2 regions of the Caulobacter sp. GW821-FHT05F04 genome follow, and region 2 is predicted to be linked to the other one. Evidence: riboswitches for the same ligand, from Rfam matches in the RefSeq annotation. Region 2 holds a riboswitch; the other holds the start of a gene.

Region 1 (15,202 bases), on a different contig from region 2:
CCAGGCGGTCGGCGATCGCCTGCTGGACGCGCTTGGCGAATGCGGTCTTGGACTCGTCGCGCCCGCGCGCCAGCCGGGGTAGGTAATCCAGCTTGAACGTCACGGTGGGCATGGCCAGCAGGCGCAGGAAGTTGGCCGGCTTGGACGACAACAGCGGATCGGCGTTCAGGCCAAATGGCGTGGTCAGGCGCAGGGCCGTCGGTACGACTGGGAACCCGCGGGCCAGAAAACTCGGCTGGAACTGGAACAGGCCCTGCTGGTTGCCGATGGTCTCTTCCGGCGACACGTAGAGGCTGGTTCCGGAGGGATGCTTGCGCCAAGCCGCGATGTGGCGGGCCAGCGCCTTGCGGTCGGCGACACGCCACAGCTGCGCGCCTGAGCCGCGCGCCAGCGGCATGACGGTCGCCCGGCCCAGCGCGCCGCCGTCCTGGGCGATAGCGATACAGGCCTGGGGCTGTCCGCACACCGCCAGCAGGTCGAATACGCTGACATGGTTGAGGGCGACCACGCAGCCGTCTGTCAAACGGGCCACCTCCTCGCGGGGAAGGTTGCCGATGACGCGCACGCCCATCGCCCGGCGGATCAGAGGAAACAGCCGCGAGGAAACGCTCGGCGGCGCCGCCATGGCCAGCGGCGCGGCCACGATCGCCAGCGCCAGCCGGCTGGCCGCCAGGGCGATCCCGAAGGGCCAATACCATAAGGGCGGGCTTGCTCCGGCGCGCCACGTCTCCAGGTCGCACAGGCGACTTAACGGAACCTCGGGGGGCGGGCGCGTCATGCCAAGGTCACCGGGGGGCTGATAGCCGGGGGCGCGTCCTGTCCGGCGGCGCCGACCGCATGGGCGAAGATCCGCTGGCGGTTACGCTGCAGCCCGGACAGGAACATGGCGCGGGTGACGTCAATGCGCAGGTGGGGACCAAACGGCGTGTCGCAGACGACGCCATAGCTATCGTCGACGCCCAGATAATTGCGGTTCAGCCGGATCGCCATCGTGTGGTTCAAGTTGGTCAAGGTGTGGATTTGATCGAAGCCCAGCTTCAGGAAGCCGTACTCCAGGGCCAGATGCGCCGCCGCTATCGGCGCCCTTGAACGCCACAGCTTGGGAAAAAAGCGCTGGCCGAAATTGATGCCGTATTCCTTTTGCGCGAAGCCCGAATAGCCCAGGAACGCGCCGGTCGCCTCGCGTCTGACCGCCCAGCGTGACCAGCCGCGCGCCTGAAGTTCCAGATTGAAAGTGTCGACCTCGCTGGCGGCCAGCTCGAACGATCGAGGCTTTCCATCCGAAATGAAGGCCATCACGCGCGGGTCCGACACCAGCCGGGCGTAGTCGTTCCGGGCGTCGTCGTCCCAGTCGCACAGGCAAACGCCGTCATGGCGGGTGTAGGTTTGGGACCCGGAAATGCTCATCGATCTTTGCCCTGAACGCTTGCTCAGGCGCGGAAGGAAAGGAGCTATGGGGGAAAGGAAAGTGAACGTCGGGCGCCTGGGGCTCAATGTGCGGCGGGGCGCAATTTCGCCTGGCGATTTGTGCGTTCTAGCGCAGCTCGGCGATCCAGCGCCGCCAGTCGGCGGGCGAGCTGGCGTCGAGCATGGGCGCGCGTGTGGCCGCCAGGCTGCGGAACTCGCGTGGAGTCATTCCGTAGAGGCCGCGGAACGCCGATACGAAGCTGGACCGGTGGGTGAAGCCGTGGGCCTCTGATATGCTGGCGATCGTCTCGCACCGGGCCTCCGGCTCGGCCAGCCGCGCGCGCACGGCGTGCAGCCGACGCTGCCGGACATAGCCGGAAAATCCGCCCAACTCCTTGAACAGGTAGTAGAGTTTGCGCTCGGATATGCCGAACCGGCTGGCGACCGCTTCGGCCGTAAGCGAGCGGTCTGTCAGCTGGGTTTGGAGGCAGTGGCAAATCTGTTCCAGCAGACACTGGTTGGCGCTCGTCGCCGAGGCGTCATCGACCTGGCCGTTGATCGTGGCCGCGGCCAGTTCCACGGTGGGACGCACCAGGCTGGCGGCCTGGCCGCGCGTCAGGGACGGGGCCAGTTCGATCAGCATCCGCAGGTGCCCGAGCAGCAGGGCGACGAGGGGCTCTTCTCGACGCAGCACGGTCAGATGGAGGGTGTCCGGGGCTGTGAGCAGGGGCGCCAGCAAACGCCTGGGAATGAAGAGGTTGAGGTTCTCGAAGTCGCTGGCCGCGGTGGCCAGCGGCTGGGCAAGGTCGATGATCAGCAAGTCCCCGGGCCTGGTCCAGGCATCCGAGGCGCTGTCGCGCTGTCCACAGGCGCCCTCGACGTAGAATTGCAGCAGATAGTTCGAAAGCCCATCGCGGGCGGTGCGATAGCGAGACCGGTCGAAGGCCTGGGCGGTCGACCGACTGCGTCCGAGCAGCAGCTGATCTAGCGCGTAGCCGCCGGCCTGGCCTTGGAAGTGGTCTACGTCGCCACCGATCCGGACATCGAACATCACGCTGAGGGCCTGGGCCCAGCGCACCGTGGCCTCCCGGATCGACATGCCGCGCGAGTCGAAGAACGAACCTTGAACTTTCTCTTCTGGATTCTGTTGGCTCATGTCTCGCCTCAACGCGAAAAGCAGCGCTTTGTCCAGACCGGCGGCCAAGCGTGCTAGGGCAGGCGCACGCCCTATTTGATCTTGAGCAGGAAGCGCTTGTGGACGGCCTCGGTCACCTTCCACACGCCCTTGTGGTGAGCTTCGACCGCGAAGGCGTCCCCGGCCTTGACCACGACGGTCTCACCGCCGTCCGGAGTGATCTCGATCCGGCCTTCGAGCATCACGACATACTCGTAGTAGGAGTATTCGGCGCGCAGGGTCCCGGGCGTGCAGCGGAACGTGCCCTCGACCAGCGAGCCGTCCCCGGATTGGTGCTCAAACCAGGTCCACATCGTCGGTTCGCCTTCCAGGACCGTCCATCCGGGCGAGATCGGCGTGATCGGATCCCCGATTTCGGGTGTCATGCGATGAATGCTCAAGGGGATCCTCCTTCTGATGATTCAAAGGATAGCAAAAACTATTGTAATGGCCAGGGGTGAAACGTCAGGCTGGCCGTTCCGTGGAGCGATTGGCGTCACCTGGTTTCGCCGCGCCTGACCTCAACGACTCGGATTTCAGGTCCGAGGCCAAAGGCCCTGGCGCTGTCCGTGTCCCAAGGCGCCGGATCTGGAATGGCCGCCAGAGTGTCCCTCGTCAGCCGGATAAGCTGGGCATGGGGAGACTCATCGCGCCGGTGAGCATGGCGAGCCAGGATGAAGCCACTCCTGCTCCTGCCATCCGCCTGATCGGCGCTGTCGCCAGCGCCCGCTCCCGACGCTACGGCGTCTCCTTGATGCTATCCCGCGGGGAAGCGAAGGTCGGCGACCAGGCCCGGCCTGGGATGGCGGGCGCGCAGTTCGAGATCGATGTCCAGGCGCCGGGTGATCGAGCGCACGATGGCCAGGCCCAGGCCCGCGCCGGTCGACCCTTGGCCCGCGCTCCCCCGGTTGAAGGGCGCGAACACGTTGCGCAGCGCGTCTTGGTCCAGTCCGGGGCCGCGGTCCCAGATCACGACCCTGGGTCCGTCTCCGTCCATCCTGGCGACGATACGCACCTTGCCCCCGCCATAGGCGCAGGCGTTGAAGACCAGATTGCGCAGAACCTCGCCGATCAGCACCGCGTTGCCGCGCGCGAGCCCCAGATCGGCGGGCAGGCGCGTCAGCAGTTCGACCTCGGGAAACGCGCGGGCGGCTTCGACCTGGATCGTCTTGAGCAGGGCGGCGAGATCGGCCTCGCCATCGGCCGCGGTCGCCTCCGAGCGGGCCAGGGCGAGGAACTGCGTCAGCACCTGGCGCAGGTTGGCCGCCGCGTCTCGCGAGTCGCCCAGCAGGGCCTTGTCGCGCGGCGTGGCGGCCGAGCGCTCCAGCAGGGCGAGGTTGGCGACGATGACCGACAAGGGCGTGCGCAACTGATGGGAGGCGTCGGCCGAGAAGCGCTCCAGCGCGCGGGTGAAGCGCTCCAGGCTGCTCATCAGGTGGTTGAAGGCTTCGACGGCCGGCGACAGTTCGGCGGGCGTGTCGGCGGCGTCGATCGGCGCGAGGTCCGGGCGCGAGGCCTGGGCGCGGCGCTTCAGATCGGCCGTCAGGCGGCGCAGCGGCGCCAGGCCCCAGCCGACGGCCGGCACGACCAGAGCCGCGGCCACGGCGACCAGCAGCACAGGCAGGCCGATCAGCGTCGAAAGCAGCTCGCGCACGCTGGCGCGACGGGAGTCGAGGCTTTGGGCCACCGCCACCACGACGGGCTCGCGCACGCCGGGCACCATCACCGTCGACTGGGCGATACGCACCTCATAGCCGCGCATCTTCGCGTAGCTGAAACTGGTCTCGTTCGGCGCGGGCGCGGGTAGGAGAGGGAGGTCATCGTAGCCGGTGACCAGGCGCGAACCCTGGCGCACCGCGTAGAACACCGCGTCGCGCTCCGGACTGTCCAGCAGGGCCAGGGACCAGGGCGGCAGGGCCACCTGGGCCTGACCGTCCCGCACGCCGATCTGGGCGACGATCGAGGTCACGGATCCGGCCAGCAGCCGGTCGGAAGACTTCTCCACGACCGCGCGGGCGGCCAGGGCGCCGGCCAGGGCGAGCGCCGCGCCCAGCAGGGCCAGGGGGACGACCTGCGCCAGCAGCAGGCGCCCGACCAGGCTGGGACGGCCGCCCTTCCAAGGCCTGGCCTTCATGGGTCGATCCGGTAGCCCACGCCCCGCAGCGTACTCAGGCGCGGGCCGTCCGGCGCCAGCTTGCGTCGCAGTCGGCCGACATGGACGTCCAGGGCGTTGGGCGAGGGGGCCTGTTCGTCGGGAAACACGTCGGCGGCCAGGCGGTCGCGCTCGACGACCCGGCCGGGACGCGCGGCCAGGGCCTTCAGCACGGCCCACTCGCGCGGGCGCAGGTCCAGCCGCCGCTCGCCGATCCAGGCCGCGCCGGCCTCCCAGTCGCAGACCAGGGCGCCGACATGGGCCGTCCGGGTGGCGTAGCCGCCCTTGCGCCGCGCCACCGCCCGCACCCGGGCCACCAGCTCGAACGGGTCGAACGGCTTGAGCACATAGTCGTCCGCGCCCATGTCCAGGCCGGCGATGCGATCGCGCACCGCGTCGCGCGCGGTCAACATGACGATCGGGGTCAGCACGCCCTCGCGGCGCAGCCGGCCCAGGATCTCGAAGCCGTCGATGTCGGGCAGGCCGATGTCCAGGACGACGGCGTCGAAGTCGGCCCCATGCGCCAGGGCCAGGGCCAGGGCGGCCTCGCCGGTTTCGGCGCAGACGGGCTCGTGCCCTTCGCTCTCCAGCGTCGCGGTCAGGGAGCGACGCAGAGGCGGATCATCCTCGACAACCAGTATCTTCATCGGGGATGTAGGAACCGAACACGCAGGGGAGATCATCATCCGACGCCGATTGTCTCATCAGGTCAAGAGACGCGGGGCGCTAGCGATCGTGGCGGCGCTGGCCCTGGCGGCCGCGCTGGCCGGCTGCGCGCCGAAGTCGATCGGACAGGCGACCAGCGGCTGGGATATTCGCGCCGCGGAGCGCGAAGGCGAGCTCGTCGTCTATCTCAACACCGATGTCCACCAGGTGATTGGCGAGGGCTTCCGCGAGCGCTTTCCCAAGATCAAGGTCCGCTTCGTCGAGTTGGCCGCCAAACCGATGCAGGCGCGCCTTATCGCCGAGACGGACGCGGGCGCGCCGGTCGCCGACGTGGCCTGGAGTTCGTCGATGGACATCCAGGTCAAGCTGATCAACGACGGCTACGCCCAGACCTATCGCAGTCCGGAGGCCAAGGGCCTGCCGGCCTGGGCCGTCTGGCGCGACCAGGGCTTCGGCGTGACGGCCGAGCCGATCGTCTTCGCCTACAACAGGAAGGCGCTGAAGGAGTCGGAGGTGCCGCGCAGCCACGCCGAGTTGCTGGCGGCCCTGCGCGCCGACCCCGAACGCTGGCGCGGCAAGATCGCCATGTACGACCCCGAAAAGAGTGGGGTCGGGTTCATGTACCTGTCGAGCGACCTGCAGGCCTATCCGGACGCCTGGGCGTTGTATGACGCGTTGGCCAAATCGGAGCCGGGCCTGTTCGTCCCGGGCGCGCCGCTGCTGACCAGCCTGTCGGGCGCGCACGATCTGGCCTACGACATGAACGGCTTCTACGCCGACTGGTGGGCGCGCCATCGCAACGCCGACATCGGCTATGTCGTGCCCAGCGACTATCACCTGTCGCTCTCGCGCGTGGCCTTCATCACCCGTTCGGCGCCGCATCCGAAGGCGGCCCGGCTGTTTCTGGACTATCTGATGTCGGACGAAGGGCAGAGGCGACTGGCCCAGGCCAGGTTGACGCCGATCCGTCCCGCCGGCGGCGCGCCGGCGCTGGGCGCGGCCGGCCGGCCGATCCGTGTCGGTCCCGCCCTACTGGCCAATTTCGACCAGGGGCGGCGCGCCGAATTGCTGGCGCGCTGGAAAGCCGCCCGCGACCGTTGATGTTGCCTAAATATAGATCAAAATCTGCCTGAAAAATCATCATTTTCGGACAGTTTCACGAAAGCTTGGCGGTTTTTGCCGCTGTGTTCGATGAGCCCAAGCTGTCACCGACCTGTCACCTTCGCGGATCGCGCGGCGACGGACGAACGCGCGTCGTGCCCACCGGTTGAGCTCAGGGGGATTCCTTTCGTCCTCATCGCGCGCCGGGCAACATTGTACCGGATTTCGACGCTTTGACGCGATGGGGCGAGCCGGTCGTACTGGCCTGGCTCTCGCGGAAGAGATCGGGTCAGCCCGACGCCGAAGGCGCAACCGCCCCGGAAACGCTCAGGCAACAGGGACCGCAGAGCACGAGGACGCTGGAAAGCAGGACCGCTCCACAAGTGAGCGGCCTCGCCGAAGGAGCAAGGGCGCGACCGCGTCTGAATCTCTCAGGCCAAGGGACAGCGGGGGCAGAGGAACCGCCTGGCGGAGTCCGGGAAGGCGCACGTCTTTCCGAGCGCCGCGACCGACGCGACCGAACAAGCGGGCGCGCGGGAGAGAGCGACTGTCGACTGCTGAAACATAGGGGATCTTACCTTGACTCTTTCACGCCAAACTCGCCGGGGACTGCTGCTGGGTTGCAGCCTGGTTCCCGCCGTCCTGGCCCTGCACGGCGCCGCCTTCGCCCAGGACGCCGCCCAGGGCGCCGCCAAGACCGACGACACCAGCGTCGGTGAGATCATCGTCACGGCCTCGCGCATCGACCGCGCCGGCTTCGAGGCGCCCACCCCGACGGTGCGGGTCACCGCCCAGGACCTGAGCGTCGGCGCCCGTCCGAACATCGCCGCGGCCCTGAACGACCTGCCGCAGTTCCGCGCCACGACCTCGGCCCAGACCACCGGCACCAACACGGGCGCGGGCAACGCCCCGGTCGACTTGCGCGGCCTCGGCATCAGCCGCACCCTGGTGCTGCTGGATGGCCGCCGCTTCTCGGGCGACAATGACCTGAACCTGATCCCTAGCGTCCTGACCAAGGGCGTCGACGTCGTGACCGGCGGCGCTTCGGCCGCCTGGGGCTCCGGCGCCGTGGCCGGCGTGGTCAACATCAGCATCGACCGCACGTTCACCGGCCTGAAGCTGGGCGTGGAGGCGGGCGAGTCCTCGTACCATGACGCCAAGCAGGTCCGCCTCGAGGCGGCGGCGGGCAAGAGCTTCGCCGACGGCCGCGGCCACTTCGTGATCGGCGGCGAGTACATCGACAATGACGGGGTCATCCCGAAGAACAGCCGGCCGAACATCGGCCGCTGGGCCACGGTGTCGAACGGCGCGGGCCGCTTCATCCTGGCCCCCAACGTCGGCTTCTCGAACGCGGCCTACGGCGGCCTGATCATGTCGGGCGTGCTGAAGGGCCAGGCCTTCAATCCCGACGGTAGCCTGCGCACCTTCAACGCCGGCACGGTGATCGGCACCAACTCGGTCGGCGGCGAAGGCCCTTCGAACGACGACCTCTCGCCCCTCGTCACGCCGCAGAAGCGCTACGCCGCCATGGCCAGCGTCACCTACGACCTGACCGACAAGATCAAGATGACGGCCGAGCTGCGCCGCTCACGGATGTGGAACAACTACATCTGGTTCGGGGACCACAACCGCGGCAACCTGACGATCAAGTCGGACAACGCCTATCTGCCGACGGCGGTGAAGTCGGCCCTGGCGGCGGCGGGACAGACCTCGTTCACCATGGGCCGCTTCAACACCGAGGCCTATCCGACGATCGACTTCGAGCGCGTCTCGACCCAGGGGACTATCGCGTTCGACGGCGCGTTCGGCGACGGCTGGCGCTGGAGCGCCTACTACAGCCACGGCGAGAACGAGAACAATATCGACACCCCTGGGTTCTTCCTGACCCAGAACTACGCCAACGCCGTCGACTCGGTGATCAGCCCGACCACCGGCCAGCCGATCTGCCGGGTCGCCCTGACCAACGCCTCGACCAACTGCGTGCCGATCAACCTGTTCGGCCAGGGCGCGCCCTCGAAGGCGGCGCTGGACTATGTGACCGGTACGCCCAGCCAGCGCGAGACCAGCAAGCTGGACGTCGGCGGCTTCAGCTTGCGCGGCGAGCCCTTCAGCCTGCCTGCCGGCCCGGTCTCGGTCGCCGTCGGCGCGGAGGCCCGCAAGGAGTCGGTCAATCGCACGGTCGGCGCCCTGGACGCGGCCAAGGCCTTCACCACCTTCAGCTTCTCGGCCATGGCCGGCGACTACAGCGTCAAGGAGGCCTTCGCCGAAGTGCTGGTGCCAGTCGTCCGCGACGTGCCCGTCTTCAACAAACTTGAAATCAACGCCGCCGCGCGCGTCTCCGACTACAACACCACCGGCTCGATCTGGTCGTGGAAGCTGGGCGCCACCAACGAGTTCTTCCCGGGCTTCCGGGGACGGATCACCAAGTCGCGCGACATCCGCTCGGCCAACCTGAACGAACTCTTCACCACCAGCACGACCGGCTACAACACCATCGTCGACCCGAAGACCAATTCCAGCGTCTACGTGCTGACCAATGGCGGCGGCAATGCGAACCTGACGCCCGAGACGGCCAAGACCTTCACGACCGGCTTCGTCTATTCGCCGCCGGCCCTGCCGGGCTTCAACATCTCGGTCGACTATTTCGACATCGACATCGACAACGTGATCACCACGGTCTCGGCGCAGGACATCGTCACGCGTTGCGCCAACGGCAATGCCGACATGTGTTCGCGGGTCACCCGCGACGCCACCGGCGGGATCTCGCGGATCGTCTCTACCTATGTCAACCTGGCCAACTACAAGACCGACGGCGTCGACGCCGAGATCTCGTACGCGACCAATCTCGACCGCCTGATCCCCGACGCGCCCGGCCGCATCCGCGCCCGCTGGCTGATGACCTGGGTCAACAGCCTGACCACCAACGACGGCGTCAGCAAGATCGAGTACGTCAAGTCGCAAGGCTATTCGTTCGGCCTGGGCACGCCCAAGAGCCGGATGACCGCGGCGCTCGACTGGTCGGGCAAGGTGTTCAGCGCCAACCTGCGGGCGCGCTACATCTCGCCGGGCACGTACAACCGAACGGTCGACCTCGTGAACGGCCACATCAAGGCCTACACCTATGTCGACCTGGGCGTTCAGGCGAAGCTGCCCGAGGTCATGGGCCATGAGGTCGAGCTCTACGCCAACGCGACCAATCTCTTCGACAAGGACCCGCCCGTCTCGTCGCTGTACTCGCCCTACTACGACGTGATCGGTCGCTATGTGACCGTCGGCGCGCGGATGCGTTTCTAAGCCCGCCCGACATCGCGCCGCCGGTTGCTTCCCCTAGCTCCCCCCGCCGGCGGCGCTCCCCCTTTCTTCAGAGGCATTCTCCAGATGATCTCTCGTCAAGCCTTGGCGCTGGCCCTTTTGGCCGCCGCCGTCGCGACTCCGCTGGCCACGCCTTTGGCGGCCCAGACCGTCGCGCCGCCCGCCGCCATCGTCGTCGATGGCGCGCCGGCCATTCCGCAAGAGCTGGTCGCGGCCGCCGCGCCGTATCTGCAGGCGCGCCACGCCAACTTCCTGGGCTGGAACGCCGCCGACCGCTCGATGCTGATCAAGACCCGCTTCGGCGGCTCCGATCAGGTCCACGTCGTGGCCAAGCCCGAGGGCGACCGCCGCCAGATCAGCTTCGAGAACGAGCCGATCCTGGCCGCCGCCCTGTCGCCCAAGGGCGGGACGCTGGTGATCCAGAAGGACAAGGGCGGCGACGAGTTCTACCAGCTCTACGTGCTGGAGGCCGGCCGTCCGCGCCTGATCACCGACGGCAAGAGCCGCAACTGGTTCGGGGCCTGGTCGCCGGACGGCAAGCGGGTCGGCTACGCCTCGTCGCGCCGCAACGGCGCGGACATGGACCTCTATGTCGTCGATCCGAAGGACCCCAAGACCGACCGCCTGGTCGCCCAGGTCACCGGCGGCGGCTGGAACATCGCCGACTTCTCGGCGGACGGCGCCAAGGCGCTCGTGCTGAACCGCATGTCGGTCAACGAGGCCATGGTCTACGAACTGGACCTGGCCAGCGGCAAGATGAAGCCCCTGACCGATCCCAAGGCCAAGGTCTCGTACGTCGATCCGAAGTACGCCCGCGACGGCTCGGTCTGGCTGACCTCGAGCAAGGACTCGGACTTCCAGCGCCTGGGCAAGCTGGACGGCAAGGGCGGCTTTGTCCCGGTCTCCAAGGAACCGCGCTGGGACGTCAGCGACTTCGCCGTCTCGCCGGACGGTTCGTTCGCGGTCTACGCCATCAACGAGGCCGGCGTGTCGCGCGTGCGGGTGCTGGATCTGGCCACCGGCGTCGTGCGCCCGGTGACGGGCCTGCCGGCCGGCGTGATCCCCTACAGCATCGGCGCGGCGATCGATATCGCCCCGTGGGGCGAGATCGGTCTCAGCATGGCCTCGGCCAAGGTGCCGGGCGACGCCTTCTCGATCGACCCCAAGACCCTGGCCGTCACTCAGTGGACGCACAGCGAGACCGGCGGCCTGGATCCCAGCCTGAACGTCGAGCCCAAGCTGGTCGAGGTGGCCAGCTTCGACGGCGAGAAGGTCTCGGGCTTCCTCTATCAGCCCGACCCGGCCAAGTTCCCCGGCAAGCGTCCGCTGATCGTCGACATCCACGGCGGTCCGGAAGGCCAGACCCGTCCCGACTTCCTGGGTGGGAACAACTATCTTCTGAACGAGCTGGGCATCGCGCTGTTCTTCCCGAACGTGCGCGGCTCGACCGGCTATGGCGCGCGGTTCGTCAATCTCGACAACGGCCCGTTCAAGCGCGAGGACTCGGTCAAGGACATCGGCGCCTTCCTCGACGCGCTGGAGAAGGACCCGGCCCTGGACGCCAGCCGCTTCGCCGTCAACGGCGTCTCGTACGGCGGCTACATGTGCTACGCCTCGGCCACGCACTACAGCCCGCGTCTGAAGGGCGCCAACTGCTACGTGGCGATCTCCAACTTCGTCACCTTCCTGGAGAACACCCAGGCCTATCGCCGCGACCTGCGCCGGGTGGAGTACGGCGACGAGCGCGATCCCAAGCAGCGCGAACAGCTGATGAAGATCTCGCCGCTGACCAGCGTCGACAAGATCACCACGCCGCTGCTGGTGGCCACGGGCGGAACCGACCCGCGCGTGCCGCCGTCCGAGGCCGACCAGATGATCAAGGCCGTCCGCGCCAACGGCGGTTCGGTCTGGCACGTGCTGGCCAAGAACGAGGGTCACGTTTTCCGCAAGAAGGAGAACGAGGACTACTACTTCTGGACCAGCATCATGTTCTGGCGAAAGACCCTGCTGGGCCAGTAGGACGGGCGAGGGCGCGGAGCCGAGGTTCCGCGCCTTTCCTTGGAAGGATGTAGGACCTTGTCGACCCTTTTGCGTCGCGCGACGGCCTTGGCGCTGCTGCTTTCGGCCGGCCGGGCCTGGGCGGGACCGGCGATCGACCACCACATGCACGTCCATTCGCCAGCGATCCTCAAGATCCTGCCGGCCTATTGCGCCAGCCCCAAGCGCAAGAGCCCGTGCGACCCGCGCTTCACCGCGCCCCTGACCGCCGCCGACGCCCTGAAGGCGATGGACGGCGCGGGGATCAGGCAGGGTTGGCTGATGTCGACGGCCTATCTGGCCGAGAGCCCTCTGGGCCCGCCCCAGCAGGACGCCGCCGGGGTGGTCCGCGAGGCCAATGATTTCACGGTCACCCTGGCGCGGAGCCGGCCCGATCGTTTCGCCGCCTTCGTCAGCGTCAATCCGACGGCGCCCGACGCTCTGACGGAGATCGCCCACTGGAAAGGCGACCGCGCCGTGACCGGCCTGAAGCTGCACCTCACGAACTCGGGCGTGGACCTGCGCGACCCCGCGCAGGTCGCCAAGCTGGCGGCGGTCTTCCGTGCCGCGGCGGCCAATGGCTGGACGATCATGATCCACATGCGCACCAGCGCGGCCGACTATGGCGCGCGGGACGTCGAAGCCTTCATCGACCAGGTGCTGCCGGCCGCCGGCGGCTGGCCCGTGGTCATCGCCCACGCGGCGGGCTGGGGCGGGATCGACGCTGCGACGCTGAACGCCCTGGGCGCCTTCGCCAACACATTCGAGAAGGACCCGGGTCGCGTCCGCAACGTCCGCTTCGACTTGGCCCAGGTCTTCAAGGACAATGCGACGCCCGAGGACCGCGCCCGGATGGCCGCCCTGATCCGCCGGATCGGTCCGGATCGTTTCGTCGCCGGGTCTGACTGGCCCTTCGCCGGTGACCTCAAGACCTACTTCGCCACCGCCTATGCGGGGCCAGAACTGTCGCCTGAGGCGTGGGCGAAGACGCTGGCTGGCTCTACGGGCAACTAGGTCGGTGGCTGATGTCGGCCTGAACAGACATGATTTCGGGCCTTGGCTCTTGAAGCGGCCGAACCTCGTTTCTGCGTTCACCCATATCCTCAAGCCCGCGCAGGTCGCCGGCGCTGGTCGTTGATCGATTCGACATTCGCCGCGGGCCATCGGCGGCGATGAGCCTGGCTCCGGCCGGATCGCGGTCGAGCACGTCATACGGCCCGATCCTGTCGTGACGCGCGACGCTCGACTGTCAATCGGTCACTCAGCCCGTGCCTCGCGTTCGCGCAATATGATTGAACGGCAACCTCAGCGGTTTGGTCGCGACTTATTTTCTTCCAGATACGGTCGGAGGGCTCTCAGAAGGAGGCCTGTGAGGGCTTCATGCCTTCGCGGGTTTTGAGAGATCCAATCACCTGGCCCGGCTTGCGCCGGGCCTTTTTCGCGAGGCGGGTGAACGCCTGACGGGCGAGGGCCTCGGACAGATGGTCGACGCGAAGGCTGCGTGATCCGGCGGCTAAAGAGCGTATTTGCGCCCTTCCTCCGCGATCATGAAGTTGAAGAAGCCGATCTTTTCGAGTTGCCGCTCTACCGATGTACGGCTCGATCGCGCCGCTCCCGAAGGCTTTATGTGCGTGACCAGTATCGGCAACGCCCGCATGCGAGCGTCGTCCTGCGTCATGCCGCGCAACGTCTCAAGCTCGGTGTTCAGCCACATCGGGGTCAGGTGCCCGTAGAGCCGGGTGGTTGGAACCGGGTCGGGGTACGAGACCTCGATCAGCATTCCCCGCAGCCGCCCCTGCCGCACCAACGGGGCCACGGCGCGCCAAAGATCTTCTAGGTTCGTCGCGTGTTCGACCGCGTCGGGACCCGTGTCGCCCAGGCAGAGGAAGGCGTCCGGTCCGCTCCGGAGCAAGAACGCGGTCGACGTCACCCCTCCGTGCGACAGCGGGTAGGCCGTGACGGTCATCCCTGTTCCAGCGATCGGCGTGGGCGTCCCGCCGGGTTCCAGGTCCTTGTAGTGATATTTGCCGATGTGTGGCGGGGGGCCGCGGTCGCCCATGTTGGGCCATGCGACCCAGTTGAAATAGTGATCCGCGAGCGCTTGGTTCACTTGCGGCAGGCCCATGATGTCTTTCTGGGTATCGTCTGGAGACGCCAGCACAAGACCCGCGACATGGTCGAGGTGGGCGTGTGTGATCAGGTAGGCGGCGATGGAGTCCATCACCTGTCCGCGCGAGTCCGCCCCTGGGTAGCGGCCCTTGCGCACGGCCCGATCCAGGCCCGAAGCTAGCGTGCCCACGTCGCACATCACGCCCGACCGGTTCCCATGGGCGACGATATGGTAGGCGCTCGTCGGCTCTTCCACGCCGCCGTTGACGCCTAGCGCGACGACCTCGAAGGCGGACGGCGGCGGCGCGGCCGCCGAGAGCAGGAGAAGCGCCGGAAGAAGCGCTCGCGGAAAACCTCGACCTTGCATGACGCCCAGTCTCGAAAAGATCTGAAGCATGTCGCGCCGGGAGCGGGATGGCCAGGCGTATGGGGCCTGGCGGCGTCGCCGCCGGCGAGCGGCCTCCTGGCGCTGCCCTAAGCAGCAGGGCGGGCGCAGGGTTGCCCGGTCCGGCGTCACATGAAGTAAGAATTTATTTCCACTCTCCCGCTCGCTTGACCGGCGCGCGCCCGACGCCATTGCATCCGACCAGAACAAGGGTTTCAGCGTCCCCGGCGATCCGCCGCGGCGCCGGGGTCTTCGCGTAGCGTTACAGGGCCGAGTTGGGGGAATTTGCGATCATGTTGAACTTGTCCGCCTGGACACGCCGATCCCTTTTGGCCGCGGCCTTCGCGGGAGTGACGGCGACGTCGGCCCTGGCGCAGGCGCCGGTTTCGCCGCCCGCCGCGTCCGCGGTCACCGCGCCCATCCCGATCCGAGTCGTCGTCGTCACGGCCTATGCGCTGGAAGACAAGGCCTGGATGGCCAAGGCGCCCCAGACTCTGGACTTCCCCAACGGCGTCGCGCCGCTGGGTTACGATCCGGCGAAGGGCGTCCTGATCGTCCGCACCGGCGTGGGCACCAACCATGCGGCCATCACCACCTTCGCCCTGGCGACCGATCCGCGCTTCGACCTTTCCAAGGCTTACTGGGTGATCGCGGCCATCGCCGGGGTCAATCCGAACGAGGCCTCGCCCGGGTCGGCGGCGTGGATCGGCAACGTCATCGACGTCGATTTCGGCAAGTGGGTCGATCCGCGCGAGGCCCCGCCGGAATGGACGGGCGGCTATCCGCCGTTCGAGCCGCCGCGCGCCGACCGCCCCAGCAGCGTCTACTATCCGCTCAACGTCGGCCTGCGTGACTGGGC
Region 2 (15,202 bases):
ATCGACCTCATGACCCCGCGCGCCGAGGCCACCGCCGCCGCGCTGAAGACCGCCGCCGACCGGATGCGCGTCGTCGAGGATCTGCTGCGCGACAAGCGCCGGGGTCCGCCGGACGCCGAACGCCTGCTGAACGGCGCGCGCGAGCAGGTCGCCAAGTTCGAACGCGAGCAGGCGATGCGGGCCGCCCGCGCCCAGTCGCTGGACGACACCATCGCCCGCTTCGAGGCCGAGAAGACCGAGGTCGACGCGGCCTTGGCGGAGGCCCGCGAGGCCCACGCCGCCGCCCAGACGTCGGGCGATCTGCAACCTCAACTCGCGCAGGCGCGCCAGGCCTCGGCCCAGGCCCGCGAAGCCGCCAGCGCCGCCCGCACGGCGCTGGATGTCGAGACCCGTGAGCGCGCTGGCCGCCAACGGCGTCTGGAAAGCCTGGAGCGCGACCGCGCCGACTGGGCCAAGCGCGCCGAGACCGCCGGCAAGCGCGCGGAGTCGCTCGCGGGCGACCGCGTGAAAGCCGCCGCCGCCCTGGAGGGCGCGCGCGAGGCGCCTGCGGCGCTGAAGGAGAAGCTGGTCATCCTGCTGGACGAGTTCGGCGCCGCCGAAGCCCGGCGCGCCAAGGCCAGCGACGCCCTGGAAGCCGCCGAGACCACCCGCCTCAACAACGACCGCGCCGCCCGGGCCGCCGAGCAGGCCGCCGGCGAGGCCCGCGAGAAGCGCGCGGCCCTGGTCGCCCACCTGGACGGGGCTCGCCAGCGCTTCGGCGAGGTCGCCTCGGCCATCCGCGAGCAGGCCCGCATGGAGCCCGAGGAGCTGGGCCGTCACGTCGCCGGCGAGGCCGTGGCCGTCCCGAAGGACGCCGCCGGGGTCGAGGCCCACCTGTTCGCTCTCGAACGAGAGCGCGACGCCATCGGTCCGGTAAACCTGCGCGCCGAGGAGGAGGCCCAGGAATATGCCGGACGCCTGGAGACCATGCGGATCGAGCGCGCCGACCTGTCGGGCGCGGTCGGCAAGCTGCGGGCCGGCATCGAGGAGCTGAACGCCGAGGGCCGCGAGCGCCTGCTGGCCGCCTTCGACGTGATCAACGCCAACTTCCAGACCCTCTTCCAGGCCCTGTTCGGCGGCGGCCAGGCCGAGCTGAAGCTGATCGAGAGCGACGATCCGCTGGAGGCCGGCCTGGAGATCTTCGCCTGCCCGCCCGGCAAGCGCATGGCCAGCATGAGCCTGATGAGCGGCGGCGAGCAGGCCCTGACGGCCAGCGCCCTGATCTTCGGCGTGTTCCTGGCCAATCCGGCCCCGATCTGCGTGCTGGACGAAGTCGACGCGCCGCTGGATGACGCCAATGTCGATCGCTACTGCAACATGCTGGACGAGATGCGCCGGCGCACCCAGACCCGCTTTATCGCCATCACCCACAACCCGGTGACCATGAGCCGGATGGACCGCCTTTTCGGCGTGACCATGGCCGAGCGCGGCGTCAGCCAGCTGGTCAGCGTTGACCTGTCCACCGCCGAGAAGCTGGTCGCGGCTTAGAACCCAACCGCCTGTCTGATCGGATTGCTCGGATCCGCCAGCAGCTTCACGGCCATGGCGCACGAGATCACCACCAGCAGCGGCCGGATCAGCTTGGGTCCGAAGCGCATGGCGAGCCTTGAGCCGACCTGGGCGCCGATGAAGGCCCCGGCGGCCATGGCCAGGCCGACCGGCCAGACGACCGCGCCCTTCAGGATGAACAGGCTCAGACTGCCCACATTGCTGGCGGCGTTGGCCAGCTTGGTGTGGGCCGTGGCCTTCAGCACGCCGTAGCCCAGCAGGGTGACGATCGCGACCATGTAGAAGGCCCCGGCGCCAGGTCCGAAGATGCCGTCGTAGAAACCGACCAGCGGGGCGACGAAGCAGGCGAATGGGATCAGCGCCATGCGCGGCGCGACGTCCTCGGTCTTGAGGGCGCGCGAGAAGCCGAAATAGAGGGCGATGGCGATCAGCAGCAGCGGCACGATGGCCCGCAGCAGGTGCGGCGACAGCAGGCTGGCGCAGAGCGCGCCGCACAGGCCCGCGACCGCGGCCGCGCCGGCCACCGGCAGGGCCGTCTTCCAGTCGATCAGACCGCGACGGGCGAAGGCGCTGGTCGAGGAGATGGCGCTGACCGCGCCCTGCAGCTTGTTGGTGCCCAGGGCCTGGACCGGCGACAGGCCCGCCAGCAGCAGGGCGGGCAGGGTCACCAGACCGCCGCCGCCGGCTATGGCGTCCAGCGCGCCAGCGAGCGCGGCGACCACGAACAGGCTGGCGATGACGTCGAGATGGACCATGAGCGGCTCATGATCCCGTTCGAGGCGTCGATCAAGGGAAAGGCATGGCAAAGAAAAAGGGGCCTGATGAGGCCCCTTCTCGGATCAGCCCAGGAGGCTGCCCCACGCGTGAGCGCGAGACGCCTTGCTGTTGCTGGTCTTGCCCAGGGCGCGCAGCTCGTCGCGTTCCTTGGCCTTCTCTTCCTTGCGCACGCGCATCTCGGCGGCTTCGAGAGCCTTGCGTTCCTTGCGCTCGGCGCGCTTGGCGGCCATCAGCTCTTCTTCGCGAGCCAGGGCCTCGAGGCGGGCTTTTTCCTTGGCCTCGGCGCGGGCGGCGCGGACAGCCTCGAGTTCGGCGGCGCGCAGTTCCTCGCGCTTGTCGAAATCGGGGTCCTGGACGGTCGGCTTGGCCTTGAACTTTGCCAGCATGGCCTTCTTGGCCTCTTGCTGGGAGGAGATGCGATCGGCGAATCCGGTGTTCTTCAGGTGCGACATGAATCTTCGTATTGTTTGGAGGCGGCGGCTCTAAAACCCAGATCGACGAAAAAATCAATGCGTGATTGGGCCGCGCCGCACCTTGCCTATGGGGTGTGGCGCCGAAAGAACGCGTGTGATGTAGGAAGCCGTTCCCGCCTCCGGTAGGGGCGCGAACGAACGGCCAATCGAATGAAAAGCGGGATGGTTTTGCCTTCCCTTTAAGCCAAAGGCGAAATCCTTAAGTATTCCCGTAACTTGGCCCGCGAAGCGCTTACCTTGACGCACTGCGGCGAGGTCTATAGGTTCCGCGCCGATCAAGCCGGCCGGAAATGCGCCTTGTTTTGGCGCGCCCGCGGCGTTTTCGGACCTGCCGCTCCCATGCCCAAGGCCGACGAACCGAACGACAAGGCTCTGGTAAGCCTCGACGCTCGGCTCGACGCATTTGAGGCGAGGAAGGCGGCAGAAAAGCCGGCGAAAGCCGCGTCCGAGAAGGCCAACCAGGACGGCTATCGCCTCCTGGCGGATCTGATCGGGGGCGTACTGGTGGGTCTCGGCTTCGGCTGGTTGCTCGACCATTATGTCCACACGAGCCCCTGGGGCATGGTCGGCGGTCTGCTGATCGGCTTGGGGCTCTCGATTTTCTCCGTCGTCCGCAAGGCGACGAAAATGAGCGCGCAGGCGTCGGCGCCGTCCCCTCAAGGGAATGCCGGCGGAGACACGGGAGGCGGGTCAACCGCCCCCAAGCAGAAGAGAGACTAGGGCCGATGGCCGATCCGATGCACCAGTTCCAGATCCAGAAGATCGTGGAACTGCCCACCGTGACCGTTCCCGGCCTCGGCGCTATCGACCTGTCGATCACGAACTCGGTGTTCGCGATGATGCTGGCGGCGCTGCTGGTCATCACGTTCTACAGCCTGGCGGCGCGCAAGGCCGTCATCCCGGGCCGCCTACAGTCGGTGGGCGAGATGCTCTACGGACTGGTCGACGGGCTCGCGGAGTCGATCATCGGCCACGACGGCAAGAAGTTCCTGCCCTTCATCTTCACGCTGTTCGCCTTCGTGCTGTTCATGAACATTCAGGGCATGTTCCTGGTGTTCACCGCCACGTCGCAGCTGGCCGTGACCCTGACGCTGGGCCTGATGGTCATCCTGACCGTGGTCGCCGTCGGCTTCGCCAAGAACGGCCTGAAGTTCTTCAAGCTGTTCGCCCCGTCGGGCGTGCCGTGGCCGCTGTATTTCCTGCTGGTGCCGATCGAGATCCTGTCGTTCCTGATCCGCCCCATCACCCTGGGCCTTCGTCTGTTCGGCAACATGCTGGGCGGCCACGTGGTGCTGAAGATCTTCGCCGGCTTCGTGATCGCCCTGGGCGGTCTCGGCGCCCTGGGCTGGGCCGGTTCGGCCCTGGCCTTGACCTCGGTCGTCGCCCTGACGGCCCTCGAGTTCATGGTGGCCTTCCTGCAGGCCTTCGTGTTCGCGGTGCTCGCCTGCGTCTACATCAACGACGTCGTGCACCTCGACAGCCACTGATCAACCTTTAGTCTTTCCAACAAATACCCTTCCAAGGAGTCTCTATCATGGACGCTGCTGCAGCTAAGTACATCGGCGCTGGCCTGGCCATGCTCGGCATGATCGGCGCGGGCGTTGGCCTGGGCGTGATGTTCGGCAACTACTTCCAAGGCGCCCTGCGCAACCCGACGGCCGCCGCTCAAGAGCGCCCGATGCTGTTCCTGGGCATGGCCCTGACGGAAGCCCTGGGCATCTTCGCCCTGGTCATCGCCTTCCTGATCCTGTTCTCGTAATCCGACCCTGGAGCGCGGCGCTTCAACGGAAGCGACGCGCTCCATGCTTTTGTTTTCTCGCGCTTCCTGGAGCGGGCCGGATCACGGTCCGCTCCAAGCGCACTAGCTGAGAGGCGCCTTCGCCCATGGCGACGGAACATCACGGCACGGTCGAGACGACTGAAGCCCCCAAGCACGAAAGCGGCGGCCTTCCGCAGCTGCAGTTCGAGCACTGGGGTGGTCAGATCGTCTGGCTGCTGCTCATCTTCGCCGTCCTCTACGCGGTGCTGTCGAAGGGCCTGCTGCCCCGCGTCAGCGGCGCGATCGACGAGCGCGGCGCCAAGATCGCCGGCGACATCGCCGACGCCCGTCGCCTGAAGGACGAGGCGGAAGCCCAGGCCCGCGCGGCCGCCGCCGAAGTGGCCGAGGCGCGCGCCAAGGCCCAGAAGACCGCGGCGGACGCCAAGGCCAAGGCTTCGGCCGAAGCCGCCGAGCGTCAGGCCAAGGAAGAGGCCGTCCTGGCCGAGAAGCTGGCCGCGGCCGAGGCTTCGATCCAGGCCGCCCGCGACACGGCCATGAGCCATGTCCGCGAAGTGGCTCAGGAGACGGCCGGCGCGATCGTCGAGAAGCTGACCGGCAAGGTGGCCACCGCCGCCGAGCTGAAGTCGGCCCTGGCCTAAGGAGCGCTGACGATGGAACACGAATCCCTGTTCAGCCTCTCGAACCCCGAATTCTGGGTTCTGGTCGCCCTGGTGATCTTCTTCGGCCTGCTGGTCTATCTGAAGGTCCTGCCGGGCGCGCTGTTCGGCGCCCTGGACGGCTACGCCGCCAAGATCAAGGCCGAGCTCGACGAAGCCCAGCACCTGCGTGAAGAGGCCCAGGCCCTGCTCGCGGACGTCAAGGCCCAGCGCGAGGAAGCCGAACGCCAAGCCGTCGCGATGATGGACGCCGCCAAGGCCGACGCCAAGCGGATGGCCGAGGAAGCCAAGGAAAAGCTCGAGGAGCAGATCAAGCGCCGCGCCGAAATGGCCGAACGCAAGATCGCCCAGGCCGAGGCGCAAGCCGCCGCCGACGTGAAGGCCGCCGCGGTCGATCTGGCCGCGCAAGCCGCCGAGACCGTCCTGGCCGCCCGCCTCGCCGGTTCGACCAACGACGGCCTGGTCGACGCCGCGATCCGCCAGATGGGCGCCAAGCTGCAATAGCGGCTAGCGACATCGGACAAGACAAGAGGGCGCGGATCGCAAGGTCCGCGCCCTTTCTTCTGGGCGCCTTCGAAAGCGGACCCGGCAGGCGTTTGAGGAGAGGGGGAAGCCGGCTTCACTCCCGGTCCCGCGAAAGCTCCGTCTCGCATCACGAAGCAGGCATAGGGATTTTCAAGGACGCGGACCTTAAGCACACGCGGCTAACTGACGCGGACAGCCCAAGCCGAGGTCTCCGTTAACGCCGTCCATGAGCACTATCGCCGTTGATCAGCGAGGTTCGACATGTTTGGCTCCCTAAAGATCGCCCACAAGCTCGTGGCGGCCTTCACCGTGCTGGTGACCTTGGTGGCTTTGGTGTGCGTTCTGGTCCTGACCGGCGAGCAAACCATCAAGGCCAGGGCGGCCGAGGATCACCGCGACCTGACGCGCGACAGCCTGATGGCCAAAGCCAACGACGCCCTTGTCGAACAACAGAACGCCGTCCGCGGCTATCTGGCGACCAACGATCCGTCATTCCTCAAGCGCTACAACGGCTTCAAGGCCGACTATGCGGCGGCTCTCGATGTCCTTCTCGCCGAGCCCACCGACGACGGCGACAAGGACCGTCTGACGCGCTTCGCCTCGGCCGTTCAAACCTTCTCGGGCCAGACCGATCTCCAGATCGCCCAGGGCGGAGATCCGACAAAACTAGAGGCCGCCCGCGCATCATTGCTGACCGCAGGACGTCTCACCGCCGTCCGCAAGGTTGGCAAGGAGATCGCCGAACACTCCGAGGCCGCGCGGAAACAGCGCGAGGCCTCGCTGTCGGCGCTATATCGTTGGGCTGAAATCGGCCTGGGCGTTGTCGGCGTGCTGACGATCGGCCTTGCCTGCGCCATGGGTTGGCTTCTAACCCGGGCGATCGCCAACCCTGTCCGCGATATGACCGCCACGATGCGGAGCCTGGCGGCCGGCGACAACACCGTCGAAGTGCCCGCGGTCGGACGAAGCGATGAGATCGGGCAAATGGCCGATGCGGTGCTGGCCTTCAAGCAATCGGCGATCGACAAGCTGAAGGTGGAGCATAGGGCGGAGGATCAGCGCCAGGCGGCCGAACGCGACCGCGTGATCCATGACGCCGAGCGCGCCGCCCACGCCCGCGAACAGGCCATCGTGGTGGAACATTTGGGCGTGGCGCTGGATCGCCTCGCGGCTGGCGACCTCACCTATCAGATCCAGACCGGATTTCCCGCCACCGCCGCCAAATTGAAGGAGGATTTCAACGCCGCCATTCAGCACCTCAACATCGCCATGGCGGCCATCGACGGCGGCGCGCGTAGCATCCTTGGCGGCTCGTCGGAGATCAGCAAGGCCGCCGATCAGCTGGCCCAGCGCACCGAACGCCAGGCCGCGAGCATCGAAGAAACCGCCGCCGCGCTTGAAGAACTGCTGGCGACGGTCCGCCGCTCGGCCGACGGCGCCGCCTCGGCCAGGACTCAGGTCCAGACCGCGCGCGACGACGCCGAGCGCGGCGGCGCGATCGTCGCCGAGGCGGTGATCGCCATGAGCGCCATCGAAAAGTCGTCGCACGAAATCGAGCAAATCCTCAGCGTCATCGACGAGATCGCCTTCCAGACCAATCTCTTAGCCCTGAACGCTGGGGTGGAGGCGGCTCGGGCCGGTGACGCCGGACGTGGCTTCGCCGTCGTCGCGCAGGAAGTGCGGGCCCTGGCCCAGCGCTCCGCAGAAGCGGCCAGAGCGATCAAGGGCCTGATGCTGGCCAGTTCCGGTCATGTGGAGAACGGCGTGCTGCTCGTCAACCAGACGGGCGAGGCGCTCCAGCGCATCGTCGGGGGCGTCCGACAATCGGCCCAGGTCATGGAGCAGATCGCCGCCGCGGCTCAGGAGCAGTCGCAGGGATTGGGCGAGGTCAATATTGCCGTCAACCAGATGGATCAAGTCACCCAACAGAACGCCGCGATGGTCGAGGAATCAACCGCCGCCAGCCGCTCGCTGGCCGACGAGGCGCATGAACTGACACGCCGCGTGGGGCACTTCACAATCGACGCCGACGCCGCGCGCTTAGCGGCTTAGAACCCCCCTCCGCGCGGCAGCCTGGCCCCGAGATGAAAGGCGCCGACGGGCGGATCTTCCAAGGCCGCCTTTGCCCAGAAGCGAGCGCCATTCATCAGCAACGCCAAGATCCGGCGCGGGTGGGGAACAGCTATCGGCACCGGCCGGATACCGGACCTCGGATCACGCTTTCGGACGAAGTGTCGGTCCTGGCGTGAAAAACGGACGTCAGGCCCGGCTTTCAGCGCCGGGGCGGATGGGATGCAGGCCGTACCAGATGACGAAGCCGATCATCATCGCCATACCGACAGCGGATGGCAGAACCTGGCTCAGCGGCTGCCACTCGGCCAGCAGATTGCCCACCCCGGCTGAAAGCATGGCGAAGTAGAAGCCGATCATCTTCACGCCGTGATCCAGAGGACGGACCCAGCGATACCAGGCCCCGACCCACAGCGACCGGCTTAGATCATAGGCCGTCATCGTCAGCAGATAGCCGATGGTCGTGTAGCCAATGGCCGGGGTCCAGGACGCCGTGCCTCGCCCCATCTGGAAAGCCACGAGCAGAGCCATCCCCACGCCCAGGGTCGACAGCAGGGTGTCCGGCAGGCGTGGCCCGCGCCGGTTGAGCGACAAGGTCCGCAAGCCGCTGAGATACTGATACCCGGCCGTGAGGGTCGCGGCGACCAGCGGCGCCGGCGGTCGAAACAGGATCACCGCCAGCACCGCGCTGGACAGGACCACAAGACCCAATCCCGCGGTGGCGCGCCCCGACCAGCGATGCAGCGGACCGCCTTTGCGGCAGAACAACGGTATGAGACCGATGAGCAGGGCCAGCGCCCCGGTCGAGACGTGGGCGGCGATGTTCAACGTGTGCGCGTCGGTCATGCCAAGACTATGTTGAGGCGGAGCCCACCATAGCAAGCAAATAGGATGAGGCCGGCCTCGCTCCAACGTCCAACTTGGCCCGAAAGCCGACGCCCGTCCCTAGGCCGTCTTCGCCATCTTCCGCGCGACGTACTTCTTCACGCGCTTGCGGGTCTTCTTCAGCAGGCGCCAGCGGGCGCGGCGCAGGACCATCTTCTCGGTACGGAGCATCTGCTGCCAGACGACCAGCAGCACTTCGGGCTCGCGGCGCATCAGGCGGCGGATCGGGAAGACCAGCTTGGGGTGGCGCTTCTGCCAGCGGATGAAGGTCTTTCGCGCGGCGAACGAGTAGCGCAGCACGATCATCAGCCCGATGACCAGCAGCGGCAGGCCCAGGTGCCCCGGCAGCGGCGTCAGCACCGCTCCGGCCAGGATCACCAGCGTGCCGAAGCCGATGGCGATCCAGCGGAAAGTGCGGGCGGCGGACTCGCGCAGCAGCAGGGCCAGCCGCGCGCGGCGGCGGACCTTGTGCTTAATATCGTCAATCGTGGCGACCGCGCTCACCTTTGGCTGCGCTTCACGGCGCGCTGCTTGAGGGACTTGCGCCAGCGAACGGCCACCCGCCACCTGCGCGGCACGATCAGGCGCTCGACGCGCAGGGCCTGCTGCCAGGCCACCAGCACGACTTCCGGCTCGCGGCGCAGCAGGCGGCGCAGCGGGAAGATCAGCTTGGGGTGGGCGTGCTGGAAGCGGACGAACTGCTTGCGGGCCTTGAACGAATTGCGCAGCACCAGCATCAGGCCGACCACGGTCAGCGGCAGCCCCATGGGGCCGGGCAGCGGCGCGATCAGTATGCCGCCGATGACCAGCAGCATACCCAGTGTCACCAGAATGACGCGCAGAAAACGCGCGACGAGCTCGCGGGCGAGGTCATCGGCGGTGCGTTGGGCGCGCGGCATGGTGAGTGCGAAAGCAGTCATGGGAGGACGAAACGGGCTTGCGCGCCGCTTGCTCCCTGGAAAAGCCAGTCAGCCCGGATGCGCCCCCCCGATATGTGGAGACAACAGGGCGCCGTAAAGGCGCCCTGCCGTCGCAAGGGGGGTATGGAATTTGCTATTCAGCGGCTAGTGGCGCCGCGGCCACAGGTTTCCACCTCAACCGGGGCTTGCGGGCCGCCAGGGTCTCATCGAGGCGGCGGAGCGGAGCGTGGAACGGCGCGCCCTTGAAGCGCTCCGTATCGCCCGCCTTGGCCGCGCCGGCGAGCAGGCGAAGCGCCTCGATGAAGCGATCCAGCTCCTGCTTGCTCTCGGTTTCGGTCGGCTCGATCAGCATGGCGCCGTGGACGACCAGCGGGAAGTACATGGTCATCGGGTGGAAGCCTTCGTCGATCATCGCCTTGGCGAAGTCGAGCGTGGTCACCCCGGTGCCTTCCAGCCAGCTGTCGTCGAACAGGGCCTCGTGCATGCACGGACCATCCGGGAAGGCCGGGCTCATCACGTCCTTCAGGCGGGCCTTGATGTAGTTGGCGTTGAGAACGGCGTCCTCGGCCACCTGCCGCAGGCCGTCGGCCCCGTGGCTGAGCATGTAGGCGTAGGCGCGGACATACATGCCCATCTGGCCGTGGAAGGCGCTCATGCGGCCAAGGGCGGTCTTGGCCCCCTCTTCGCCGGCGTGCTCGACCAGGGTGAAGCCGTCGTGGCCGTGGACCAGCCAGGGCGTCGGCGCGAAGGGCGCCAAAGCCTCCGACAGCACCACAGGACCAGCGCCCGGACCGCCGCCGCCGTGGGGCGTCGAGAAGGTCTTGTGCAGGTTGATGTGCATGGCGTCGACGCCCAGGTCGCCAGGACGAACCCGGCCGACGATGGCGTTGAAATTAGCGCCGTCGCAATAGAAGTAGGCTCCGGCCGCGTGGGTCAGCCGGGCGATCTCGACGACGTCGCGCTCGAACAGGCCGCAGGTATTGGGGTTGGTGACCATGATCGCCGCGACGTGGTCGCCGAGCTTGGACTCCAGGTCCGCCATGTCCACCCGGCCGTCTTCCGTCTGGGCGATCTCGACGACAGTGTAGCCGACGAAGGCCGCCGTGGCCGGGTTGGTGCCGTGGGCGCTGGTCGGAGCCAGCACCGTCTTGCGGTGGCCCTGACCGTTGGCTTCGTGGGCCGCGCGGATGGCCAGCATGCCGCACATCTCGCCGTGGGCGCCGGCCTTCGGCGTCAGGGCCACGGCCGGCATGCCGGTCAGGGTCTTCAGCCAGTGGGCCAGACGGTCCATCAGCTGCAGGGCGCCCTGCACGGTCGACTGCGGCTGCAGCGGGTGAATGTCCGAGAAGCCCGGCAGCCGCGCCATCTTCTCGTTCAGGCGCGGGTTGTGCTTCATCGTGCACGAGCCCAGCGGATACAGCGCCAGGTCGATGGCATGGTTCTTCTGGGAAAGGCGCACGTAGTGGCGGACGGCTTCGGGCTCCGACAGGCCCGGCAGGCCGATGGGCTCGGCGCGCAGCAGGCCGGCCAGGTCGCTCGACGGGGCGGCGGCTTCCGGCAGGTCGACGCCGGTCTTGTTCCAGCCGTCCAGTTCGAAGATCAGGGCCTCGTCCTGAAGGAGACCACGACCGCCGGTCAGGGTCTCGTGGCCGGTGGCGGCGTCGTTCGCGGTTTCGGGACGCGTGGGGCGGCCGACGTTGTTCATGCTCATTGGGCCACCGCCTTGGTGAGGATCTTGGCGAAGAAGGGGATGTCGATATCGAGCGTGGTCTCGGTGGCCGCGACCAGCAGCACGTCGTTCAGGCCCGCGTCCGCGTCGAGGCGCGAGAACGGCACGCCGGCGATGACGCCATGGCCGGCCAGGGTCTCGACGACCTCGGCCGCATCCTTCGGCAGCTTGATCGCGAACTCGTTGAAAAAGCGCGGGGTCAGAATCTCGACGCCCGGCACGGCCTTCAGGGCGTCGCGCAGGGCGACCGCCTTCTGGTGGTTCAGGGCGGCAAGCTGGCGCAGGCCAGTCTCGCCCAGCAGGCTCATGTGGATCGAGAAGGCCAGGGCGCAGAGACCGCTGTTGGTGCAGATGTTCGAAGTGGCCTTGTCGCGGCGGATATGTTGCTCGCGGGTCGACAGGGTCAGAACGAAACCGCGCTTGCCATCGGCGTCGACGGTCTCGCCGCACAGGCGGCCCGGCATCTGGCGGACGAACTTCTCCTTGCAGGCGAAGAGGCCGACATAGGGGCCGCCGAAGTTCAGGCCGTTGCCGATCGACTGGCCCTCGGCCACGGCGATGTCGGCGCCCATCTCGCCGGGCGACTTCAGCAGGCCATACGAGACCGCCTCGGTGGTCACCACGATCAGCAGCGCGCCGGCCGCCTGGACGGCCTCGGCGATCCGGGTCACGTCGGTGACCGTGCCGAACACGTTCGGGGTCTGGACGACGACGCAGGCGGTGTCGGCGTCGATGGCGGCGATCACGGCGTCCTCGGCGTCGATGGCCGGAGCCATCGCCTGAGTCATGACGCCGGCCGCGTGGGCCAGGGTCTCGATGGTCTCGACATAGTGCGGATGGACACCGCCCGACATCACCGCCTTGTTCCGGCGGGTGACGCGCTGGGCCATCATCACCGCCTCGGCCGCGCCGGTCGAACCGTCATAGAGCGAAGCGTTGGCCACCTCCATGCCGGTCAGGGCCGCGACCTGGCTCTGGAATTCGAACAGCACCTGCAACGTGCCCTGGGCGATTTCCGGCTGATAGGGCGTGTAGCTGGTCAGGAATTCCGACCGCTGGATGATGTGGTCGACCGTGGCGGGCACGTGGTGGCGATAGGCGCCGGCCCCGCAGAAGAACGGTCCCTCCCCCGCCGAGCGGTTGCGACGAGCCAGGCCGGCCATCTCGCGCTCGACCTCGATCTCGCCGGCGTGCAGCGGCAGGTCGACGGTTCCGGAACGCTGGGCCGAGGCCGGCACGTCGATGAACAGGTCGTCGATCGACTTGACGCCGATCGCGCCGAGCATCTCGACGCGGTCTTCGGGGGTCAGGGGGAGGTAACGCATCTTTCGGTCCTTCTCCCTTCCCCCTCAATGGGGGAAGGGGCGGGGATGGGGGGTGTCTACGGCGGTGGAGCTAGAGCGTGCTCAGGAACGCTTCGTACGCGTCGCGGTCCATCAGGGCGTCGACCTCGGCCGGGTTGCTCAGCTTGATCTTGGCGAACCAGCCGCCGCTTTCCGGCAGGGCGTTGACGGTTTCCGGCGCATCGCCCAGCTCGGCATTGCCTTCGACGACCTCGCCCGACACCGGGGCGTAGACGTCGGAGGCGGCCTTGACGCTTTCGACGACGGCCAGTTGCTCGCCCTGCTTGACGACCTTGCCGGCCTCGGGCGTCTCGACGAACACCACGTCGCCCAGCTGCTCGGCGGCGTAGGCGGTGATCCCGACGGTGGCCACGTCGCCCTGGACGATGACCCATTCATGATCTTTGGTGAAACGCATTGCCTGGGCCCTTGATTAGAGTTTGCGGACGTAACGGTTGGCGACGAACGGGGTGGCGACCACTTCAGCGGCGGCGGCCTTTCCACGAACGATGACCTTGAGCTTCGTCCCCACGGCCGCATAGGCCGGCGGGGCGAAACCGATGGCGATGGGGAAGCCCAGGCTGGGGGCGAAGCCGCCGCTGGTCACCTTGCCGATGACATTGCCCGCTTCGTCGGCGATCTCGGCGCCTTCGCGGGCCGGCGCGCCTTCCAGCACCTTCAGATTGACGCGGACGCGCGACAGCTCGCCGGCCAGTTCCTTGGCGATCCGGGCCGCGCCCAGATAGTCGCCAGCCTCGCGGCGCGACTTGCCGACCGCGAAGTTCAGACCGGCCTCGATTGGCGAGACCGTCTCGTCCAGGTCATGGCCGTACAGCGGCAGGCCCGCTTCCAGGCGCAGGCTGTCGCGCGCGCCCAGGCCGATCGGCTTGACGCGCTCGTCGGCCAGCAGGGTGTTCCAGATGCGCTCGGCGGCGTCGGCCGGGACCGAGATCTCGTAGCCGTCCTCGCCCGTATAGCCCGAGCGAGAGATGATCGCGTCGACGCCGAAGGCGGTCAGGGCCAGCGTGTCCATGAACACCATGCCGGCGGCTTCCGGAACATGAGCGGCCAGGACGGCGGCGGCCTGCGGACCTTGCAGCGCCAGCAGCGCGCGGTCCTCCAGGCGGGTCACCGTGGCCTCGCCGGCCAGGGCCTCGGCGATGATCTTGTAGTCGTTGTCCTTACAGGCGCCATTGACCACCACGAACAGGCCGTCGTTGTCGGGGCGCGCCGTCATCAGGTCGTCGATGATCCCGCCCTCGGCGTTCAGCAGCACGCCATAGCGTTGCTTGCCGGCCTTCAGGCCCTGGTAGTCGGCCGAGACCACCTTCTCGAAGCTCTTGGCCGGGTTCTTACCGCGCAGGCGCGCCTGGCCCATGTGCGAGACGTCGAACAGGCCGGCGTGCTCGCGGGTCCAGAGGTGCTCCTTCAGCACCCCGTCCTTGTACTGCACCGGCATCGAGTAGCCGGCGAACGGCACCATGCGCGCGCCAAGCGCCACGTGGGCCTCGTACAACGGGGTCTTCTTGAGGTCTTGATCGGACACTGGACAGGCTCCAAGCGGGGTCGGCGACGGGACCGGCGTCCGCCGGCAAGTCGCCCCCGCTGTCCCTTGGACCTGAGAGATTCCGGCCTCGCCCCTCTGCCGGACGGGTTTGGCCTTGCTCCTTCGGCGAGCCGCCCTTTCGGGAGGCCTCTTTCCAGCGTTCCTAAACCCGCGCGGTCCTTTTGCCTGAGCGTTTCCGGGGCGGTTGCGCCTTCGGCCTCGGGAGCGAATCCCGATGTCTCCCGCGAGGGTCTTCGGGGTGATGCGGGAGGCGGCCGTGCGAGTCAAGCACGGCCTGCCACGTCAGAGGCCGATGCCCCCAAACCAGTCGTCCTCGCCGATCGGCGGGCCGGGCGGGATGACGACCTTGGCCTTGCCTTCCTCGATCAGCCCGGCCAGGCGGTCGCCGCTTTCATCGGTGACGACACCAGCCAGGGCGCGAGCCTGGGCGCGGTCGGCGGCGTCGCTTGCGGTCACGGCCTTGAGGCCCTTGCCCCAGTCGGCCAGACGCGCGCGGATCACGGTGGCCGCGGTCGGGGACAGGTCCTTGTCGCCCAAGGCGTTGGCCAGGTTGACCACCATCCTCTGGCGGACGCGACGCGCCAGCTCGGCTTGGCGGCCCGTCGCCTTGCCATCGAAGGCGGCGAAGGCCAGGGCCTTGTCCAACAGCCCCTCGACACCCGGCTGGGCCGGATCGCGGCGCTTGGCCTCCATGAGACGGTTCAGGCGCGCCGGCGCGAACAGGTCGCCCCAGACGAGGTCGGCGGCGACGTCGGCGGTCGCGGGGAGGTCGAAGACCGGCCCCTGGCCGAAGGTCTCGACATCATTGGCCTTGTCGGCGCCCTGCGACTGGCCCGAGGTCAGGACATCCAGGGTCTTGTCGGAGAGGTCCAGCGCGGCGGGCGCCAGCGTCCTCAGCAGCGCGTCGATGGCGGCGGCCTGGCGGGCGG

The links. Region 2 has a riboswitch for glycine ahead of gcvT (glycine cleavage system aminomethyltransferase GcvT). Riboswitches for the same ligand answer to the same signal wherever they lie in the genome.
Region 1: linked by a shared signal. The riboswitch ahead of AC07R7_RS11245 (TonB-dependent receptor domain-containing protein) and the one ahead of gcvT (glycine cleavage system aminomethyltransferase GcvT) in region 2 are both predicted to bind glycine.

The regions. Positions count from the first base shown of each region.
Region 1 is NZ_JBWKSF010000003.1:524,826-540,027, forward strand. It holds gene AC07R7_RS11210 (lysophospholipid acyltransferase family protein) at 1-778, opposite strand, end outside; gene AC07R7_RS11215 (GNAT family N-acetyltransferase) at 775-1,407, opposite strand; gene AC07R7_RS11220 (AraC family transcriptional regulator) at 1,535-2,563, opposite strand; gene AC07R7_RS11225 (cupin domain-containing protein) at 2,635-2,982, opposite strand; gene AC07R7_RS11230 (sensor histidine kinase) at 3,339-4,715, opposite strand; gene AC07R7_RS11235 (response regulator transcription factor) at 4,712-5,380, opposite strand; gene AC07R7_RS11240 (ABC transporter substrate-binding protein) at 5,469-6,500, shown strand; glycine riboswitch at 6,766-6,854, shown strand; glycine riboswitch at 6,858-6,949, shown strand; gene AC07R7_RS11245 (TonB-dependent receptor domain-containing protein) at 7,080-9,794, shown strand; gene AC07R7_RS11250 (S9 family peptidase) at 9,879-11,831, shown strand; gene AC07R7_RS11255 (amidohydrolase family protein) at 11,889-12,863, shown strand; gene AC07R7_RS11260 (MBL fold metallo-hydrolase) at 13,363-14,325, opposite strand; gene AC07R7_RS11265 (hypothetical protein) at 14,637-15,202, shown strand, end outside.
Region 2 is NZ_JBWKSF010000002.1:159,469-174,670, reverse strand. It holds gene smc (chromosome segregation protein SMC) at 1-1,527, shown strand, start outside; gene AC07R7_RS05325 (TSUP family transporter) at 1,524-2,303, opposite strand; gene AC07R7_RS05320 (DUF6481 family protein) at 2,388-2,777, opposite strand; gene AC07R7_RS05315 (AtpZ/AtpI family protein) at 3,138-3,518, shown strand; gene AC07R7_RS05310 (F0F1 ATP synthase subunit A) at 3,524-4,285, shown strand; gene AC07R7_RS05305 (F0F1 ATP synthase subunit C) at 4,333-4,557, shown strand; gene AC07R7_RS05300 (F0F1 ATP synthase subunit B family protein) at 4,683-5,216, shown strand; gene AC07R7_RS05295 (F0F1 ATP synthase subunit B) at 5,229-5,738, shown strand; gene AC07R7_RS05290 (methyl-accepting chemotaxis protein) at 6,021-7,811, shown strand; gene AC07R7_RS05285 (hypothetical protein) at 8,019-8,675, opposite strand; gene AC07R7_RS05280 (hypothetical protein) at 8,775-9,218, opposite strand; gene AC07R7_RS05275 (hypothetical protein) at 9,215-9,634, opposite strand; gene gcvPB (aminomethyl-transferring glycine dehydrogenase subunit GcvPB) at 9,768-11,345, opposite strand; gene gcvPA (aminomethyl-transferring glycine dehydrogenase subunit GcvPA) at 11,342-12,688, opposite strand; gene gcvH (glycine cleavage system protein GcvH) at 12,759-13,124, opposite strand; gene gcvT (glycine cleavage system aminomethyltransferase GcvT) at 13,140-14,252, opposite strand; glycine riboswitch at 14,417-14,507, opposite strand; gene AC07R7_RS05250 (zinc-dependent metalloprotease) at 14,556-15,202, opposite strand, start outside.